One region of the Rhizobium fabae genome, then DNA from elsewhere that is predicted to be linked to it. Evidence: riboswitches for the same ligand, from Rfam matches in the RefSeq annotation. Region 1 holds a riboswitch; each other region holds the start of a gene.

Region 1 (6,206 bases):
ATGTTTCTTTTGCGCACTTCGGGAAAATATCCTTGGGCTGGCTCAACCCTCCGGCAGGGCGAAGACGGCGCAAGGTTCGGCGATTCCGCGCAGGGCGTGCTCGCCGAGCGGCGTCAGGGCGGTCTGCGTGTTCGCCGCCACCGCGCCGGAGATCAGCACGCTGCGGCCGAGCGGCTTGCAGAGCCCTTCCAGCCGACTGACCAGATTGACCGCCGGACCGATGGCGGTGAAATCAAGCCGGTCGGCTGCACCTATATTGCCCCAGAGGATCTCGCCGAAATGGAGTGCCGCGCCGAAGGGCAGCGGCGCCAGCCCCTGGGCCTGGCGCAGCTGGTCGAAATGGGCCATGCCGGCGCGGCTGGCGGCAACGGCCCTCAACGCCGCCTCGCAGGCATCGCGATCCCCTCGGGCAATATTGTTCCCTTGGCTCGCGCCCTCCGCTCCCGGCTCGGCGGAGGCGCCCGCAACGGGAAAGATCGCCAGCACGCCGTCGCCGATGAATTTCAACACCTCGCCGCCGAAGGCGTGCACGGCGCCGGCGACGCGGTCGAACCAGGCATCGAGCGCAGCTATCATCGCATGCGGCTCCGTCACCTCGGAAAGTGCTGTGAAATCGCGCAGATCGGCGCAGAGAAGGGCGGCGCGGATGGTCTCGCCGGTGCCGCGGGCAAGCGCGCCGGCCTGCACCCGGGCCGCGCTGCGCCGGCCGAGATAGGCTTCGAGCAGTGCCGCCCGCGCCTCGCGCGCAGCAAGGGCTGCAAGCGGTGCGCCGGCAAAGCGCGCGACGTCGCGCAGCCGGGCCGCATCATCGGCAGCGAAAACCCCTGCCCCATTGGCAATGCCCGCCCAGCCAAGCAGCAGGCCATCCTCGGAAGGCCCGATCCTCTCTTCCCACACCGGCCCGAGCCCGGCCAGCCAATCACGCCCGGCCTCGCTTTCGGGAGCCGCGGCAAAGCCTAGCGCCTCGATGACCGCCCCGGTCTCGGCCCGCCACAGCCAGGTGCGCCGCGCAATGATCGGATGCGGCACCGAAAGCGTCAGCGCGCCGCCCGCAAGCGGCAGGCCATCGGAAAGCAGCCGGCGCCCGAGCTCGGCCAGAAATCGTTCTGGACCGGGCGACGCGGCCGCCTCGTCAACCAGCCAAGCAAGGGAGGAAGGCAGATCCATGCCCCAGCATCGCACCGCCTCGGGACGTTCGCAAGCGAACGTTCCCGTAGCCCTTCAGGACGCCGCCGTCGTCCGGAGGCTGTTGGCAGCCCATTGCAAAACCCGCGTCGTCATCCTCGCCCTGAAATGACGGGAATACACCGTTACGGGCAATCAGCGTCGCCGGCACCAACCGCGAATGTTAGGCGCGAGTGAAGCGGCTTGGAAATCGGCCAGCGTGTCGGCGGACTTCGGTTGTCGAAGAGGGCGGGCATGTCGAGCCGCTTGATTAGGAGCCGATAGTCCATAGGTCCCTCCGTGCCTTGATGCTGGCGACCACAAGCGAGTGACGGCTGGCTCAGCGGCGGACGCGGTAGCGGATGTGCGTGGCCTCGGGTGTATCGATCACCCGAACAATCTCCAACTCGACGCGCGATGGCAAGACTTCGAACATTCGGCGGCCACTTCCGAACAAGACTGGAACCTGGTGTATTTGCAGTTCGTCGAGCACGCCAGCTTCCAGCGCCCGTTGCGCCGTATACGCGCCAAGCATCAACACGTCCCGGTCCCCGGCGGCGGCCTTCGCCTGCGCCATTGCGCTCGCGATCCCGTCGCTCACGTATTTGACCAACGGATAATTCGCGACGGATGGCCCGGGCGGCCTGTGACTGGGTACGAAGATCGGGACACCGTGATTGTCACCGCCCCAGTGATCGACCTGCTCCACGGTTCGCCGACCCGCCAGAATCGCACCTGGCGCGTTCCATTCGTCCCACAATTGTCCGACCGGTCCGGTCGGTCGGGAAAAATCCCCGTACCACTCGTGCAGCCGCATAAAGTCGTCGCCGCCGGGATTGCCCACTTCATCGTTGGGCCCGGCGATATACCCGTCCAGTGACATGGACATGAAGAGCACTGATTTAGACACTTTTATCTCCTGTGGTCTTTTTCCAAACTGGGGCGGTGGGAATTCGCTCTGCGGCTGGGCTATTGATGCAAAAGCTCGTTCATACGGTCTTGATGTTCCCAAGGACGCTCGAGCGACGCTGACGCCGACATCCCGAATACGGATTTTGGGTACTGCCCTATCTCACAAGGGGCCGAACCATGCTCGAGCCGACGAGGCGCGAGCTCGTTTAGTTCGTGGCGATCCCTGCTTCCTTTCGGCTCTTGCGCCCGCCGCCATCCCCCGCAGCTCCTGTCAACCCCACCGCCAAACAACCCTGTGGAAAACCGTTCATCACGGTGGAAAACAAAGAAAAAAACACTTTAAACTTGCGCGGATTTGATTCCATTATGCGCCTGTTGTCTCGTGTGATTGAGGGGTTGCGATGGGCACGACATACTGGCCGAAAGATCCGCTTGATGGAAATGACATGACGCTGCTGACGTCGATCCTTCGGCGATGGTGCACGCGTTACGGGATCGAATTCACTGCCGAAGAGAGCAAGCGGAAAGCCAGGGAACTCGTCGAATGGTTCGAGTTCGGCGTCAAGGATCCGGTCGAGCTCGAAGAGCTGATCGACGGCAAGTACTGGCTGGTCAGCCAGATCTGAACGCCCGCAGGCGCTCATGAAAAAGCCGGCGAACCATGGCGCCGGCTTCATCGATCTGTCTCTGAACGAGACCTTTAGTCGTCATCCCGCCAACGGCGTTCGCGATCCCAACGCCGCCCCTCGCGCCAGCCTGGACCATCCCAGTCGCGGCGATGATGCCGTTCCCAGCCCCCGCCCCAGCCCCAGCGCGGCGGACCGCCGTAGAAGACCACCGCCGGCGGGCGGCGCCAGTTCGGCCTGCACTCACCCCAGCCCGTCATGTGCCAGCCGCGGCCGCACTCATAGTCGGCCTTGACGATATTGCTCTGAACGTTGATTGACCCGACCGGCATCGCTTCAGCTGTGCCAATCGAGAGGCTGCCAGCGAGCAAGGCAGCCGCGATAGAAAGTGCCTTCATAACGAACTCCAATTCAATCCAGCCAGGCGCACCTTAGGGCTGCCAAATTGAACCGGGGATGAATTGCATGTTCATGTTTGCGGGCGAAAAAGCGCCTGTCCGGACCGCCGGGCGGCACGCCGCCCGGCTGCTTTTTTGCGCAATAACAGTCGGTTGCGGACGCGGTGACACCCTCGGAAAACCGTTCATTTCCTGCCGCCAAAGACATCCGGACCGGGATCGCGCCCGGCGGCGACCTCGGAAAGCCGCCCGAGATAATGCACCCAGCCTTCTGTATGGCCGGCGCATTGCTCAGCACTCGGCAGGCCGCTATGGGTGAGCCGCAGCAGCGTTCCGTCCGGCTGCTCGATCAGGTCGATTTCGACCAGGCTCGAGCCCGGCGGCACCACCTCGCTGCCGTCCCAGCCGAAGCTGTAGGCCAGGCGATGAACCGGCACCACCTCGCGAAACGAGCCGCGCGCGAAGCGGGCGCCGGTGACGTTGACAAGATAGAGCCCGCCCGGCTCAGGCTCGATCTGCGCCTCCGTTCCCATCCAGCGCAGGATTTTCTCCGGATCGGTCATCAGCGCAAACACCGCAGCAGGCGGCGCCGCGATATGCGCCTCGCGGCGCACGACAAAGGGGTCTTGCATCACATTCTCCCGTGGTTGCTGCTCTGCCTACTATGACGCGGCACGACATGCTTTTTCGACATGGATCTCCCCACGGGAAGCATTTAGGCGCAAGGAGACGCTCAGCAAGGGCGTGCACCCGCCTCGCCCTTCGAGGCCCCTGCGGGGCACCTCAGGATGAGGCTCTCGTGAGCGTCGGCGCAGCATCCTCCAACCGACCTCACCTGGGCGCGGCACCCTCCAACGCTCCTCATCCTGAGGTGCGTAGGCCGAAGGCCGGAGCCTCGAAGGACGCGCGCCAACATCACTTCTTGCATCCCTCAACACCATCTCCTCTCGCCGCCCACAAGGCATTTCCCACCTCTTGCCAGCCCGCCGCCCTGCCCCTATGTTCGCGCCGTTCTCAGGGCGGGGTGAAAGTCCCTACCGGCGGTATGCGATTTCGATTGCGAGCCCGCGAGCGCCTTCCTTGGAAGGGTCAGCAGATCAGGTGAGATGCCTGAGCCGACGGTCATAGTCCGGATGAAAGAGAACGCGCGTTCCTGCTGCCCTTACCGGCAGCCGGTGAACGCTCGTGATCGCCTTGGGTGACGTGTCTGTACGCCAAAGGAGATGACCATGACACCCACCCGCTATGCCTTCGTCAAAGCCGGCTGGCACGCCGATATCGTCGACCGTGCGCTCGAAGGTTTCCAACAGCTTGTTCCCGCTGAACAGATCGATGTGTTCGACGTTCCCGGCGCTTTCGAAATGCCGCTGCTGTCGCGCGATCTTGCGGCGAGCGGCCGCTACGGCGCCGTCATCGCCGCCGCCTTGGTCGTCGACGGCGGAATCTATCGCCACGACTTCGTCGCCCAGGCCGTCGTCGACGGGCTGATGCGCGCCGGCATGGATACGGGCGTGCCGGTGCTGTCGGTCTCGCTGACGCCGCATCACTATCAGGAAACCGAGCACCATCAGCAGATCTACCGCGCCCACTTCGTCGAGAAGGGCCGCGAGGCCGCCCGCGCGGCCCTGATGATCGGAAAGACGCGCGCCGCTCTTGCCGCTTGATGGCGACGCGACGGGAAGGCGGCGGGAACAGTTCCCGCCGTCTCGATCCCTCGCCCTGCCGGCCGCATCGGACAGAATAATTGATTCGACGCCCCCGCCGCGCTGTGGTCCACTCACCCTCGACATGTATCGCCATTCTTAATGCGTCCAACCCTCAAGGGAGCTGAAGATGAGCAATGCTATGCGCAGTGAAACCCCCATTGAAACCCCGAGAACGCGACCGGTCGACACCAAGCTCGAAGTGGTCGTCATCCCCGTTTCCGACGTCGACCGTGCCAAACGTTTTTACGACGGCCTGGGCTGGCGGCTCGACGCCGATTTCGCCAATGATGCCGATTTCCGGGTGATCCAGTTTACGCCGCCCGGCTCCGGCTGTGCGATCATCTTCGGGAAAAACATCACCGCCGCCGCCCCCGGCTCCGCCCAGGGCCTTTACCTCGTCGTCTCCGACATCGAGGCCGCCCGCCGCGATCTCATCGCCCGCGGTGTCGAGGTAAGCGACGTCTTCCACGACGCCGCAGGCGTCTATGCCGGCAAGGACGAGCCCTATCTCTTCGGACGGCTGCGCATCGTCGGCCGCGATCCCGACCACCGCAGCTACCGTTCCTTCGCCTCGTTCAAGGACCCTGACGGCAATGGCTGGCTGTTCCAGGAAGTCACCACCCGCCTGCCCGGCCGCATCGACGCCGACGAGACGGCCTTCTCGACCTCAAGCGACCTGGCCGCCGCCCTGCGCCGCGCCGCCACCGCCCACGGCGAACACGAGAAACGAAACGGCGGCAAACACGACGACAACTGGCCGGACTGGTACGCCGAATACATGGTCAGCGAACGCGCGGGCCGGGAGTTGCCATTGTAGGTGACGGCAGACGTAGAGAGCACTCGCCTCACCCTTCCTCAGGGTGAGGCCGTCGTGTGCCGTGGCCACCCCCCTCTGCCCTGCCGGGCATCTCCCCCACAGGTGGGGAGATTGGCTGGGCGCGCTGGCTTCCCCAAACAACTGGCCGTCACATGAACCGTAAATTCAGGGCGAGGCATTGCCTCCTGCCGATCTCCCCACCTGTGGGGGAGATGCCCGGCAGGGCAGAGGGGGGTGTCCCACGGCATACCCTCTCCTCTCGTCCCAAGACGCGCAGGCCCACCTGCAAACCACCAGCTCACCGTTCGAAAAAATCCCGCCATTGCTTCTCGCCAACCAGACAATCGGCCGCGGGCGCGGCCCCCGCCGTCTCCTGCACCGTCGCCGGCGGCGAAAGGCCGCTGATTTCAAGCACCAGCTTGCGGCGCACGGCGATCGCGAAATCCTCGATCTTGTGGACCGGCAGCACGAAGGCGCCGGGGCCGCCGATGACGCAATCGGCGTAATATTTGTCGAGACCATCGGGCGCATCGGAAGGCCGCAGCATGATGGCGAGGCCGTTGATGACCATGCCGGCTTCCAC
Region 2 (6,206 bases), on a different contig from region 1:
CTCCTGATCCTCGACGAGCCGACGGCAGCCCTTGGCGGGGCTGAGACGGAAGCCCTGTTCGAGCAGATACGCAAGCTCCGCGCCGAGGGCGTGGGCATCATCTACATCTCCCACCGCATGGAGGAAATCAAGCAGATCACCGACCGTATCGTCGTGCTTCGCGACGGAGAGCGTGTCCATGAATTTGCTGACAGCTCGACGCCGGTGCGCACGATCGTCGAAAGCATGGTCGGCCGCTCGCTCGATCGCATGTTTCCGACGCTTCCCGAGCCGACCAGCAGGCCCGTCCTTGAGGTCTCTGGGGTGACGTCGCCGGACGATTCCTTCCGGGATGTGAGTTTCGACGTTCATGCGGGCGAGATCCTCGGCATTGCCGGCCTCGTCGGTGCCGGCCGCACCGAGCTCGTGCGTGCGATTTCCGGTGCCGATCCAATCAGCGCCGGCTCGATCCGGCTGGAAGGCCAGGCGTTGAAGCTGCGCAGCCCAGCGGATGCGATCGCCAAGGGCATCGTGATGGTCCCGGAAGATCGCAAGGACCAGGGCCTCGTCGTTGCGCACAAGATTAGCGAAAACATCATCTACGCCAATCTCGACAAGCTTGGCGGGCGCTGGCTCACCTCCGGCGTGAAACGCGTTTTCGCCGAAAAGGCGGTGACGAAATTCGGCGTCAAGGGGCGTGCGGAGCAGTTTGCCTCCGACCTCTCGGGTGGCAACCAGCAGAAGGTCGTCATCGCCAAATGGCTGATGCGCGATCCGAAAGTCGTGGTGCTGGATGAGCCTACGCGAGGCATCGATGTCGGAGCCCGCGCCGGAATCTACGATATTATTGTGAACCTCGCCAAACAGGGCGTCGCGGTCATCGTCGTAAGCTCCGATCTCGAAGAGGTTCTCGGCGTATCACACCGGATTCTCGTGCTGGCGCAGGGCAAACAGGCAGGCATTTTGAAGCGTGACGAAGCGAACGACGTTTCGGTCATGGAACTGGCGACAATCTAGGTAAAGACAGAAAGGAAGAGCGGTGTCCGACATCTCTCTGAACGCACCGAAACTATTCGATCTCAGTGGCCAGGTTGCCATCGTGACGGGCGCCGGCAGCGGCATCGGGCAAAGGATCGCCATCGGTCTTGCCCAGTGCGGCGCCGACGTGGCACTTCTCGATCGCCGCAGCGATGACGGTCTTGCCAATACCGCCAGCCATATCAGGGCTGTCGGCCGCCGCTCGATTGAAATCGCCGCCGATGTGACCAGCAAGTCGTCTTTGGCCGATGCTGTCGCCCGCACCGAATCCGATCTCGGCGCCCTCTCGCTTGCCGTCAATGCGGCCGGCATCGCCAATGCCAACCCCGCCGAGGAAATGGAAGAGGACCAGTATCAGACGCTGATGGACATCAACCTGAAAGGCGTCTTCCTGTCCTGCCAGGCCGAAGCACGCGCCATGCTGAAGAACGGCCGCGGTTCAATCGTCAACATCGCCTCCATGTCCGGTGTCATCGTCAATCGAGGTCTCAGTCAGGCCCATTACAACGCTTCCAAGGCGGGCGTGATCCACATGTCCAAATCGCTGGCGATGGAGTGGGTGGGGCGTGGCATCCGCGTCAACACGATTTCGCCAGGCTATACCGCAACGCCGATGAATACCCGGCCGGAGATGGTGCATCAGACAAAGCTCTTTGAAGAGCAGACGCCGATGCAGCGCATGGCTGGCGTCGACGAGATGGTCGGTCCGGCCGTCTTCCTGCTGTCGAATGCCGCAAGCTTCGTGACGGGCGTCGATCTGCTCGTCGACGGTGGCTTCTGCTGCTGGTGATGCCCATGCGCAGGCTGATCGCAGGCAACTGGAAAATGAACGGTCTCGCCTCCTCCCTGGCAGAGATCGCGGCGCTGAGGGAACTAACGGGCAAGGCGGCGTGCGATATCGTCGTCTGCCCGCCCTTCACGCTGATCGACCGCGCTGTCGAACGCGCCAAGGATTCGAACCTGGCGATTGGCGCGCAGGATTGCCATGCTCAACAGTCAGGCGCCCATACGGGCGATGTTTCTGCCGAAATGCTCGCCAATATAGGTGCGCGTTATGTCATCCTCGGACACTCCGAGCGCCGTCTGTCTCACGGCGAAGATGATGAAATCGTCCTTGCAAAGGCTATTGCCGCGCATAGAGCGGGCTTGATTGCGATCGTCTGTGTCGGTGAAACGCGGCATGAGCGAGACGAGGGCCGGGCGATCGAAGTGGTTGGCGGGCAGCTGAGGGAATCCATCCCAGAGCGAGCGACGAGTGCGGATCTCGTCATCGCCTATGAACCCGTCTGGGCGATAGGAACCGGGTTGGTGCCGACCAACGAACAGATCGAGGAGGTCCATGCCGCGATCCGGCAGATACTCGAAGAGCGGCTGGGCAGCGATGGTCGTTCGGTCAAGATCCTCTATGGCGGCTCGGTCAAGGCATCCAATGCCCAAGCGATATTCGGGCTTCGCAATGTGGACGGAGCGCTGGTCGGCGGCGCTTCGCTGAAGGCGTCGGAATTCGCTGGGATTATTTCTGCGGCCGTTTGAAGCCTGAGTGAGGAGGCATGTACCGCCGACCTACAGATCGGCGCGCTCATGCCGGCACCGTTGAAGGGAAAAGAGAATGCAACGATTTGAAAGCAAGACCGTCATCATTACCGGCGCAAGCCGCGGTATCGGGGCTGGGATCGCCAAACGCTTTGCGCGCGAAGGCGCCAATCTCGTCGTTTCGGCCAATGAAGACAGCGTGCATAGCGTGGCCGAACAGATCAAGGCCGATGGCGGCAAGGCAATTTCCTTCGTTGGCGACGTCACTGACAAGGCTAGCGTCAAGGCCCTATATGACGCAGCCGAGCAGGCATTCGGCGCTGTCGACGTTTCCATTCAGAATGCCGGCGTCATCACTATCGCCCGCATCGAGGATCTGACCGAGGGCGAGTGGGACAAGGTCATGGCCGTCAACACCAAAGGCGTGTTCCTCTGCGCCCAGGAGGCGATCGCCCGCATACGCAAGCACGGCCGCGGCGGCCGTATCATCAACACTGCCTCCGGCCAGGCGCGCGACGGCTTCATCTATACGCCGCATTATGCCGCCTCGAAGATGGGCGTCGTCGGCATCACCCAGAGCCTTGCCAAGGAAGTCGCGACCGACGGCATCACCGTCAACGCCTTCTGCCCGGGCATCATCGAGACCGACATGTGGGCCTATAACGACCACGCATGGGGCAAGCTGCTCGGCAATTACGGACCCGGCGAACTGATGAAGGAATGGGTCGAAGGCATCCCGATGAAGCGCGCCGGTTCCGGCGAAGACGTCGCCGGTCTCGTCACCTTCCTTGCCAGCGACGATGCAGCCTACATTACCGGTCAGACCATCAATGTCGATGGCGGCCTGATCATGTCCTAGCTCCGTTCGGCAATAGGAAACGGTGCTTTCACCCCTGCGAGGCAATTCCCGCGGCGAAATCTATACACAACCTCTTGCAGAACAAGGCCTTCATCATCTATCTAGGTAATGTTCTCAGGGCGGGGTGCAATTCCCCACCGGCGGTATCGAGGCAACTCGGAGCCCGCGAGCGCCTTCGTGAAAGCGAAGGGTCAGCAGATCCGGTGAGATGCCGGAGCCGACGGTCATAGTCCGGATGGAAGAGAGCAACGCAGAGGGCACCGCTCGGCTCGCGGTGTTTCATATGCTTGTTCGCCCAAGGGAAATTGGTGGCTTTTGATAGGCCATGTATGCCGCACGCTGCGGCTAACCCTTGAAAGGCAGAGAAGATGGCAATTTCCAAAATCGAAGATGCGGTCGCCGCAATTGCGCGCGGCGAAATCGTCGTCGTCGTAGACGATCGCGACAGGGAGAATGAGGGCGACCTCGTCATCGCTTCCGAAGCAATTACCCCACAGGCAATCGCTTTCATGATGAATTACGCCCGCGGTCTCATCTGTGTGGCGATGGAAGGCGAACGGCTGGACGAACTGCAGATCCCGCTGATGGTGCCCAATAATACAGAAATGTTGAAGACTGCCTTCACCGTCTCGGTTGATTACATTCCCGAGACGACCACCGGCATCTCCGCCGCCGATCGCGCCGCGACGGTTCGAGCGCTGGTCGGCGAAGGGTCACGTCCTGAAGAGTTCGCGCGTCCTGGTCACGTCTTTCCTCTTCGGGCGCATCCAGACGGTGTGCTCTCTCGCCCCGGACATACAGAAGCGGCTGTCGATCTTGCTAAGCTCGCCGGTCTTTCTGCCTCGGGCGTCATCTGCGAGGTCGCAAACGATGATGGCAGCATGGCCCGCCTTCCGGATCTGGAGATATTCGCAAAACGCCACGGCCTGCATCTCATCACGATCGAAGATCTCATTGCGCATCGACAACTGGCATTGGCAATGAAAGCCGCTTAGACCTCTTTGAGTGACAGGGCCAAATCGGGACGAGACTTGCCAACCGCGATGCCGCGATTGGTCGGCTCCCTCCAACGATTCAATATCGCCAGCGGTCCGATCTGTTTCATCATGTCTTCGAGATGGTGATGCAGACGCGGGCGCGCCTGGCACCTTTTCGACGGGCACAATTCCGTTTACCCGGGCGTCTGGCAAAATCCTATGAGGAGCACGGCCGGATCGTGACCGCGATCATCTACGCGGAAGCCGCGGCCGCGGGGCAGGCGGCATATGCTCCTGTAGAAGTTGTCAGCGATGCCAGCGCGATATTTGCAACGGCCGGAGAGTAGAGGGGGCGTGACGCCTAAAATCAGGCCCCATTAGCCCTCTTACGAAGAACGCCCAGTTGTTTCGCAGCGTCTCCTCCGCGGCTTCGACGAAGCGGTGAGCAATTCAAGAACCTGTCCTCCCGTGGCATCAGCTTGCGAGAAATACTCATCATGCCAACGGACCCTTCAGTGTGGCTAACTGTCATAAATCTGTCATAAACACGCTCAGGCAATTGAAGCAACGGGCAAATCGGCAAGCCAATCACTATGAAGTCTACCAAAAAAAGCCCGGAGCCCCGACCAGACAAGTCCCAGACATTGCTTCGGCAGCTTGCGACCGTTCCCGCCAAGCTGTTCTCCGGTGCATTCCGTCAACAGTACGGCGCTCTTTGCTTCCGCTACAGCAATGGAGGACCCCAGGTCGAAATCCTTGTGGTTACATCACGCGAGAGCGGACGCTGGATCATCCCGAAAGGGTGGCCGATGAAAGGGAAGAAACCCTTCGAAGCTGCGGCGATCGAGGCGTGGGAGGAGGCAGGCGTGCGCGGGGCGGTGAGGAAGAAGCCGGTCGGCTACTACACCTATCTGAAAGAACTCGAGAATGGCGACGTGGCGCCCTGCATTGTCGACGTGTTTCAGGTTGAAGTCACGGAGATCAGGGGTGACTTCAAGGAGCAGGGCCAGCGTGTTCTCGAATGGGTAAGCCCTGATGAAGCGGCGCGACGCATTCGTGAGATCGAACTCAAGTCACTGCTCGTCCAATTTGAGGCGCACGGCCGAAAGAAGCGTGATCGCGGCTAACCAGGGGCGTCTTGCAGGCGTGCCACAGCGCGCCCGCGTCTTTATCGCTCGAATGGTTCGCCGAGCGAAGCGACGCCGTTCAGTTTCAGTAGACGACGGTCCGCAGAGATGATGCCGAGCACGATGATGGTGACGAGATATGGCAGGCTCGAGAGCAGTTGCGAGGGAACGTCCAGTCCGGTTGCCTGGGCTGCAAGCCCCATCAACGAGACCGCCCCGAAGAGGCAGGCTCCGAGGAAGATCCGGCCGGTAAGCCAAGTCCCGAAGACAACGAGGGCGATGGCGATCCAGCCGCGCCCGGCAATCATTCCATCGGCCCAGAGTGGCGTATAGACCACCGACGCATAGGCGCCGGCGAAACCGGCCATCGCACCGCCGAAGGCGATGGCGAGGACGCGGACTGAGATTACCGAATAGCCGATGGCGTGGGCGGCCTTGGGGTTCTCGCCAACGGCGCGGACGATGAGGCCAAGCTTGGTGTGGGCAAATATGGCCCAGAGAGCGAGAGTCGCGGCGAGCGAAATCCACACGACGATGTCCTGGATGAAGAGGCCGCCGACAACCGGTAATTCCGAAAGCCCGGAAAGGGCAAGCTTGGGAAGTCCCCTGACCGTGAGGCTTTCATAGGTCTTGCCGAAAAGCGCGGAGAGGCCCTGACCGAGAATGCCGATGGCAAGGCCCGCTGCCACCTGA
Region 3 (6,206 bases), on a different contig from region 1:
TGGAAGTCGAATACGACCTTTCGGACGTGATGTTCATCACGACGGCGAATACGCTGAACATTCCGGCGCCCCTGATGGACCGCATGGAGATCATCCGTATCGCCGGCTACACCGAGGATGAAAAGCGCGAGATCGCCAAGCGGCATCTGCTGCCGAAGGCCATCAAGGAACATGCGTTGCAGCCGGAAGAGTTTTCGGTCAGCGACGACGCCCTGATGGCGATCAGCCAGCAGTACACCCGCGAGGCCGGTGTCCGCAGCTTCGAACGCGAATTGATGAAGCTCGCCCGCAAGGCGGTGACCGAGATCATCAAGGGCAAGACGAAGTCCGTTCATGTGACGGCCGCCAACATTGCCGACTATCTGGGCGTTCCGCGCTTCCGCCATGGCGAAGCCGAGGGCGAGGATCAGATCGGTGTCGTGACCGGTCTTGCCTGGACAGAAGTCGGCGGCGAGTTGCTGACCATCGAAGGCGTGATGATGCCGGGCAAGGGCCGCATGACGGTCACCGGCAATCTGAAGGACGTGATGAAGGAATCGATCTCGGCAGCGGCCTCCTATGTCCGCTCGCGCGCCGTCGATTTCGGCATCGAGCCGCCGCGCTTCGACAAGAGCGACATCCACGTGCACTTGCCGGAAGGCGCGACGCCGAAGGATGGTCCCTCGGCCGGCGTCGCCATGGCGACCGCCATCGTCTCGATCATGACCGGCATCCCGGTGAGCAGGCATGTGGCCATGACCGGTGAAATCACCCTTCGCGGCCGCGTGCTGCCGATCGGCGGTCTCAAGGAAAAGCTGCTTGCAGCGCTTCGCGGCGGCATCAAGAAGGTGCTGATTCCGGAGGAAAACGCCAAGGACTTGGCGGAGATTCCGGACAACGTGAAGAACAACATGGAGATCATCCCGGTATCCCGCATGGGCGAGGTGATCAAGCATGCGTTGATCCGCCGGCCGGAGCCGATCGAGTGGGACGGCACGGTGGAAACACCGGTCATTGCATCGGTCGAAGGCCTTGATGATACAGGCGCAACCATAGCGCATTGAGTGGCGCTTGCCACATTTATGCCCAATTGGCGCAAAAGACGCGAAAAGGCTGGCGGAAACGCCAGCCTTTTTTGTGAAAACGTCATGGAGACGCTTGCTTTTCCTTGATTTGCAGGGCTTTTGGGTTTTCGGCGGGCCTGATGAAACCTATTCGGCGCCTAGCTTACATTGAGTCGTTTCATACCATTTAGAAAGGGGTGGAAACATGAACAAGAATGAACTCGTGTCCGCAGTAGCCGAAAAGGCTGGACTGACGAAGTCTGACGCGGCTTCCGCTGTCGATGCGGTTTTCGACGTTGTACAGGCTGAACTCAAGAACAAGGGCGACATCCGCCTCGCGGGTTTCGGTAGCTTCACTGTTTCTCATCGTGCCGCAACGAAGGGCCGCAACCCGTCGACCGGCGCTGAAGTCGACATTCCCGCACGTAACGTGCCGAAGTTCACGCCCGGCAAGGGCCTGAAGGATGCCGTCAACGGCTGATTAGATAGTCCGCCAGCCGTACACGAGAGCGGTTGCGCAGGATTTTTGAGGGGTTCGGCATCGCCGGACCCCTTTTCGTTTGCTCCCTGCAACGCTTTGTTCTACGAACGAAACCGTTCTCAGGGCGGGGTGAAAGTCCCCACCGGCGGTAAGGGCTGCGGCTCGAGCCCGCGAGCGCCTTCCGGAGCCTCGGCGAGGGAAGGGTCAGCAGATCCGGTGCAATTCCGGAGCCGACGGTATAGTCCGGATGAAAGAGAATGAGCATGGCCGCGTGCGGGCAGGGAACTGTCGGCGTTTGCGTGCCGTTGGCTCATGCGTCCTGATTTGTGTTAGTCCCTGTTCAGGATCGAAGACATGAATCAGAATTCCCTTGCAGTCTCGCAATCCCGCGCCTTTGCCGGCGCCGCTTTCATGGTGCTTGGAGGCGTGGCCTTCTCGCTCCTCAACGTCGTCACCCAGTGGCTGACCATGGAGCTCGCCTTTCCCTCGGCCTCTACGGCTTTCTGGCAATATGCCTTCGCCTTCCTCTTTTCCTTGCCTTTCCTGCGCAAGGCCGGCCTTTCGGCAATGCGCACCAAATATCCGTGGCGGCATGTCGTGCGCGTTGTCTTTGCCGCGCTCGGTGTCGAGGCCTGGGTTTCGGGCCTTGCCTCGGTGCCGATCTGGCAGGCGATCGCACTCGTCATGACCTCGCCCTTCTTCATCATCCTTGGCGCGCGACTGTTTCTCGGCGAACGTGTCGGTTCGGCGCGATGGGCGGCAACGGCCGTCGGCTTCGCCGGCGCGATGATCATCCTCCAGCCATGGTCGGACAGCTTCACCTGGGCCGCATTGCTGCCTGTTCTCTCAGCGCTGCTCTGGGGCGCCTCGTCGCTCATCACGAAGAGCCTGACCGGTATCGAGAAGCCGGAGACGATTACCGTCTGGCTGCTGGTGCTGCTGACCCCAATCAACGGCGGTCTGGCGCTTGCCGCGGGCTTTGCGGTGCCGACGGGTGCGGCGCTCGCGCTCTTCCTGCTGGCGGGCCTCCTGACGGTCGTGGCGCAATATCTGCTGACCCTTGCCTATGCCAGCGCCGATGCCGCCTATGTGCAGCCGTTCGACGATCTGAAGCTGCCGCTGAACGTGCTCGCCGGCTGGCTGTTCTTCGGCTATGCGCCGGCCGGCTACCTTTGGCTGGGGGCAGCACTCATTCTTGGCTCGTCGCTCTTCATCATGAGGAACGAGATGCGCCGGGAAAGGGACGCAGCCTGACGCAAGCCCTCTGAAATGTCGCTCCGGACTTGCGTCCGGCGCGCGTGGAACGATGACGAGAATCGATGAAACGCAAATGGCCGGGCGAAAACCCGGCCATCTGCGTTTCGGCTATTTGTTCTCGAGTGTCGACGCCTACCAGCGCTGATGCACATGCGGGGCGATCAGCCGCTCGTAGATCTCGCGCGTTGCCGCCATGACATCGGCCGAAAGCGGCGCGAGGTCGGCAGCGGCGGCGTTGGCCTTGGCCTGCTCGGCATTGCGGGCGCCGGGAATGACGACGGTGACGGCATCGCTCATCAGGATCCAGCGCAACGCAAAGGTGGCCATGGTCGCCCCTGCCGGAACGAGCTTGCGCACTTCCTCGACCGCCTGAAGGCCGACGTCGAAGGGAACGCCCGCGAAGGTCTCGCCGACATCAAAGGCTTCGCCGTGGCGGTTGAAGTTGCGATGGTCATCATTGGCGAATTGGGTGTCGCGGGTAATCTTGCCGGAGAGCAGGCCGCTTGCGAGCGGCACGCGGGCGATGATCGCAACGTTCCTGCGGCGCGCTTCCTGGAAGAACAGGTGATCCGGGCGCTGGCGGAAGATGTTGTAGATGATCTGGATGCTAACGACGCCGGGATATTCGATCGCCTTCAATCCGTCCTCGACCTTTTCGACGCTGACGCCGTAACCCTTGATCTTGCCGGCCTTCTGCAGCTCGTTCAGTCTCTCGAAGACTTCAGGCTGGTAAAGCACTTCACGCGGCGGGCAGTGCAACTGCATGAGGTCGAGGCTGTCGACGGCGAGATTCTCAAGGCTACGGTCAATGAAGCCTTCCAGATTGGCCTTGGTATAGCCTTCGGCGACATGCGGGTTGAGGCGCCGGCCTGCCTTGGTGGCGACCATCGGGCGTTCTCCGCCGCGCGCCTTCAACACGTCGGCGATGATCTTTTCGGAGCGGCCGTCGCCGTAAACGTCGGCTGTGTCGATGAAGGTCATGCCGGCATCGAGCGCGGCATTCAGCGCCGCGCGTCCGTCCACCTCGCTGATATCGCCCCAGGATCCGCCGATCTGCCAGGCGCCGAAGCCGACATTGGTGACGGTGAAAGGCATGCGGCCGAAAGCATGGTGTTTCATGAAAAGTCCTCCCTACTGCTTGTCGCCTGGAAGCGTGCAGCGACGACATGCACAAAAACAAAGAGCCGACGCGTCGCATAAATCAAGCACGATGCGGTGCGCATTAGCGATGAAAGACCCCGGACTATCAGGCAGGCGACTGCGCGGCAATTGACGATCCGGCTTTGATCGGTCGCCTCGATGAAATATCGTCGCGTTACAAGGCTTCAACCGCAATGGATGGAAAAGGAAAGATCATGGAGATCACACCCGCCGGCTCTCGCCCCTCGATGAAGGCGCCGGCCGACTATTTCACCGGCGCCGTTCGCCAGGACCCGCTGATGGAAGCGCCGGCGCCGGCTCGGGTGAGGGCAACCTCCGTCACCTTCGAGCCTGGCGCCCGCACGGCCTGGCACACACATCCGCTCGGCCAGACGCTGATCGTTACATCAGGCAAGGGACTCGCCCAGAGCTGGGGCGGGGAAATCCGCGAGATCAGGATCGGCGACACGATCTGGTTCGCGCCGGGCGAAAAACATTGGCACGGTGCTGCTCCGGACACGGCAATGACGCATATCGCCATCCATGAAGCGCTGGATGGCAGTGTCGCAGACTGGTTGGAGCAGGTGAGCGACGAACAATATTCCGGCAAGGAGTGAAGCGGTTCAGAGCCGCTTCAGGCAATAGGAAAAATGCGCGTGCGATTCGACCGTCAGGAACTCGAATTGCCAGCCATAATCCTTGCAGAACTTGGTAACCGCCTCGACGACGCCGTAGACGATCGGCTTGACGGTGTTGCCGGTGCAGAAATCATGCCCGGCAATGCGTCCCGTCCGCTTCACCTTCTTCTCGCAGAGTAGGAGTTCCTGCCAGGTGAGCTCGAAGGAATGGTCGGTATCGATATAGGCCCAATCGAGAAAATCGTCCTCGAATTCCGCAAGTTTTTCGAGCGATGTGCCCTGCATCAGATGCAGCCGGCCGGCCTCGATCTCGGCCGCGAACTTCGTATGGATCGAATCGAGGCCGGAGCTGTAGCGATCCATCGACCAGGGATCGATGAGGTAGAGCTGGGCCGGCCGGTTCTTTTCCAGGATCTCCGCCGTATATTCGCCGAAGGCCGCTCCCACCTCGACCCCGATGCCGCCGTTCGGGATGCGGTAGAGCAATTCGCCGCGGTCCGGCAGCAGACGGGCGTTTTCCATATGATGGGCGCTGAGGGGAGTGCGCGGCATGTTCGCCCGGAGCGCCTGCCTTTCTTCACGTGTCTTCATCTCTGATCTCGGGACTGCGGGCGACTGACGGCCCTGATGCGGTTCGAGGGGAACGTAGGAGCAGCCGACGCCGATGACAACCGCATGACAGGAATTTGCTTCTTTCGAGCAAAGCGTTAAGTTTCATCTGCAAACCGGCACAGAGCCCTGGGAGGAGCGATTCATGAGACGGATGTGGCCTGACGAATTCAATGCCATCATTGACGATGCCGAAGAGGTGGTGCTGGAATCTCCCGCAGAGCCAGGTGAAGCGCCGCTGCGCCGCAAAGCGCTGAAGGCACGCATTGCCATGGAGGATTACGAGCGGATCTGGCCGCTCGCCGAGATGCGCTTCCGGCTTGGCGAAGGAAATTTCTCGGGCAAGGCGATCACGCTGATCACCACCAATCCCCATTACCACGCCTGGCATCCGAAGGACGGCGGCAGTCTCGAGGCTGTGTCGGACAGCGGCCGCCACTACAAGAAGGATTATATCGTCGTCCACTTCCTGCTGGACGACGTGAGGGAAACATCCCCCGCCTGACAGGCTGCGATGGCGGTGCGGCCACAAGCCGCACCGCCACTATCTGGAAGCCAAGTTGATCCCGACGCTGATGACAATGGCGGCGATATCGCTAAGTTTGGCGAACATGTTCCTATAAAATTGGAGGCTCCCGTGACGGGCAATGTGCTGGATATCCCTGTCAAAACAGTGGACGGTCGCGAAACCACGCTCAACGAATACAAGGGTAGAGTGCTCCTGATCGTCAATGTCGCCTCGAAATGCGGGCTCACGCCGCAATATGACGGGCTCGAAAAGCTTTATGAGGAAAAGCGCGAGCGCGGTTTCGTCATCGCCGCTTTCCCTGCCAACGACTTCAAGGGCCAGGAGCCCGGCACCGACGCCGAGATCCTCGACTTCTGCACCCTGACCTATGACGTCAAATTCCCGATCTTCTCGAAAATTTCGGTCAAAGGCGAGGCCCAGCACCCGCTCTACAGGCAGCTGACCAAATCGGGCGTGAAGACAACAGGCGACGGCCCGATGCGTGAACGCCTGAAATCCCACGGCATATC

What was found. Region 1 has a riboswitch for FMN ahead of EFB14_RS00325 (6,7-dimethyl-8-ribityllumazine synthase). Riboswitches for the same ligand answer to the same signal wherever they lie in the genome.
Region 2: it holds a riboswitch for FMN, as region 1 does, so the genes downstream of both, ribB (3,4-dihydroxy-2-butanone-4-phosphate synthase) here and EFB14_RS00325 (6,7-dimethyl-8-ribityllumazine synthase) in region 1, are expected to answer to the same signal.
Region 3: it holds a riboswitch for FMN, as region 1 does, so the genes downstream of both, EFB14_RS25825 (DMT family transporter) here and EFB14_RS00325 (6,7-dimethyl-8-ribityllumazine synthase) in region 1, are expected to answer to the same signal.

Annotation. Positions count from the first base shown of each region.
Region 1 covers NZ_ML133645.1:55,484-61,689, forward strand. The annotation lists gene EFB14_RS00300 (adenylate/guanylate cyclase domain-containing protein) at 43-1,167, opposite strand; gene EFB14_RS00305 (dihydrofolate reductase family protein) at 1,505-2,062, opposite strand; gene EFB14_RS00310 (hypothetical protein) at 2,478-2,702, shown strand; gene EFB14_RS00315 (GCG_CRPN prefix-to-repeats domain-containing protein) at 2,777-3,100, opposite strand; gene EFB14_RS00320 (SRPBCC family protein) at 3,286-3,732, opposite strand; FMN riboswitch at 4,107-4,249, shown strand; gene EFB14_RS00325 (6,7-dimethyl-8-ribityllumazine synthase) at 4,330-4,764, shown strand; gene EFB14_RS00330 (VOC family protein) at 4,934-5,623, shown strand; gene EFB14_RS00340 (DUF1194 domain-containing protein) at 5,922-6,206, opposite strand, start outside.
Region 2 covers NZ_ML133663.1:18,438-24,643, reverse strand. The annotation lists gene EFB14_RS29655 (sugar ABC transporter ATP-binding protein) at 1-996, shown strand, start outside; gene EFB14_RS29650 (SDR family oxidoreductase) at 1,019-1,807, shown strand; gene tpiA (triose-phosphate isomerase) at 1,813-2,550, shown strand; gene EFB14_RS29640 (glucose 1-dehydrogenase) at 2,627-3,409, shown strand; FMN riboswitch at 3,516-3,660, shown strand; gene ribB (3,4-dihydroxy-2-butanone-4-phosphate synthase) at 3,778-4,404, shown strand; partial or broken gene EFB14_RS29630 (FCD domain-containing protein) at 4,515-4,733, shown strand; gene EFB14_RS29625 (NUDIX hydrolase) at 4,980-5,513, shown strand; gene EFB14_RS29620 (ABC transporter permease) at 5,555-6,206, opposite strand, start outside.
Region 3 covers NZ_ML133658.1:63,670-69,875, forward strand. The annotation lists gene lon (endopeptidase La) at 1-1,043, shown strand, start outside; gene hupB (DNA-binding protein HupB) at 1,249-1,524, shown strand; FMN riboswitch at 1,636-1,787, shown strand; gene EFB14_RS25825 (DMT family transporter) at 1,870-2,778, shown strand; gene EFB14_RS25830 (aldo/keto reductase) at 2,914-3,900, opposite strand; gene EFB14_RS25835 ((R)-mandelonitrile lyase) at 4,116-4,538, shown strand; gene EFB14_RS25840 (class I SAM-dependent methyltransferase) at 4,545-5,150, opposite strand; gene EFB14_RS25845 (hypothetical protein) at 5,314-5,673, shown strand; gene EFB14_RS25850 (glutathione peroxidase) at 5,806-6,206, shown strand, end outside.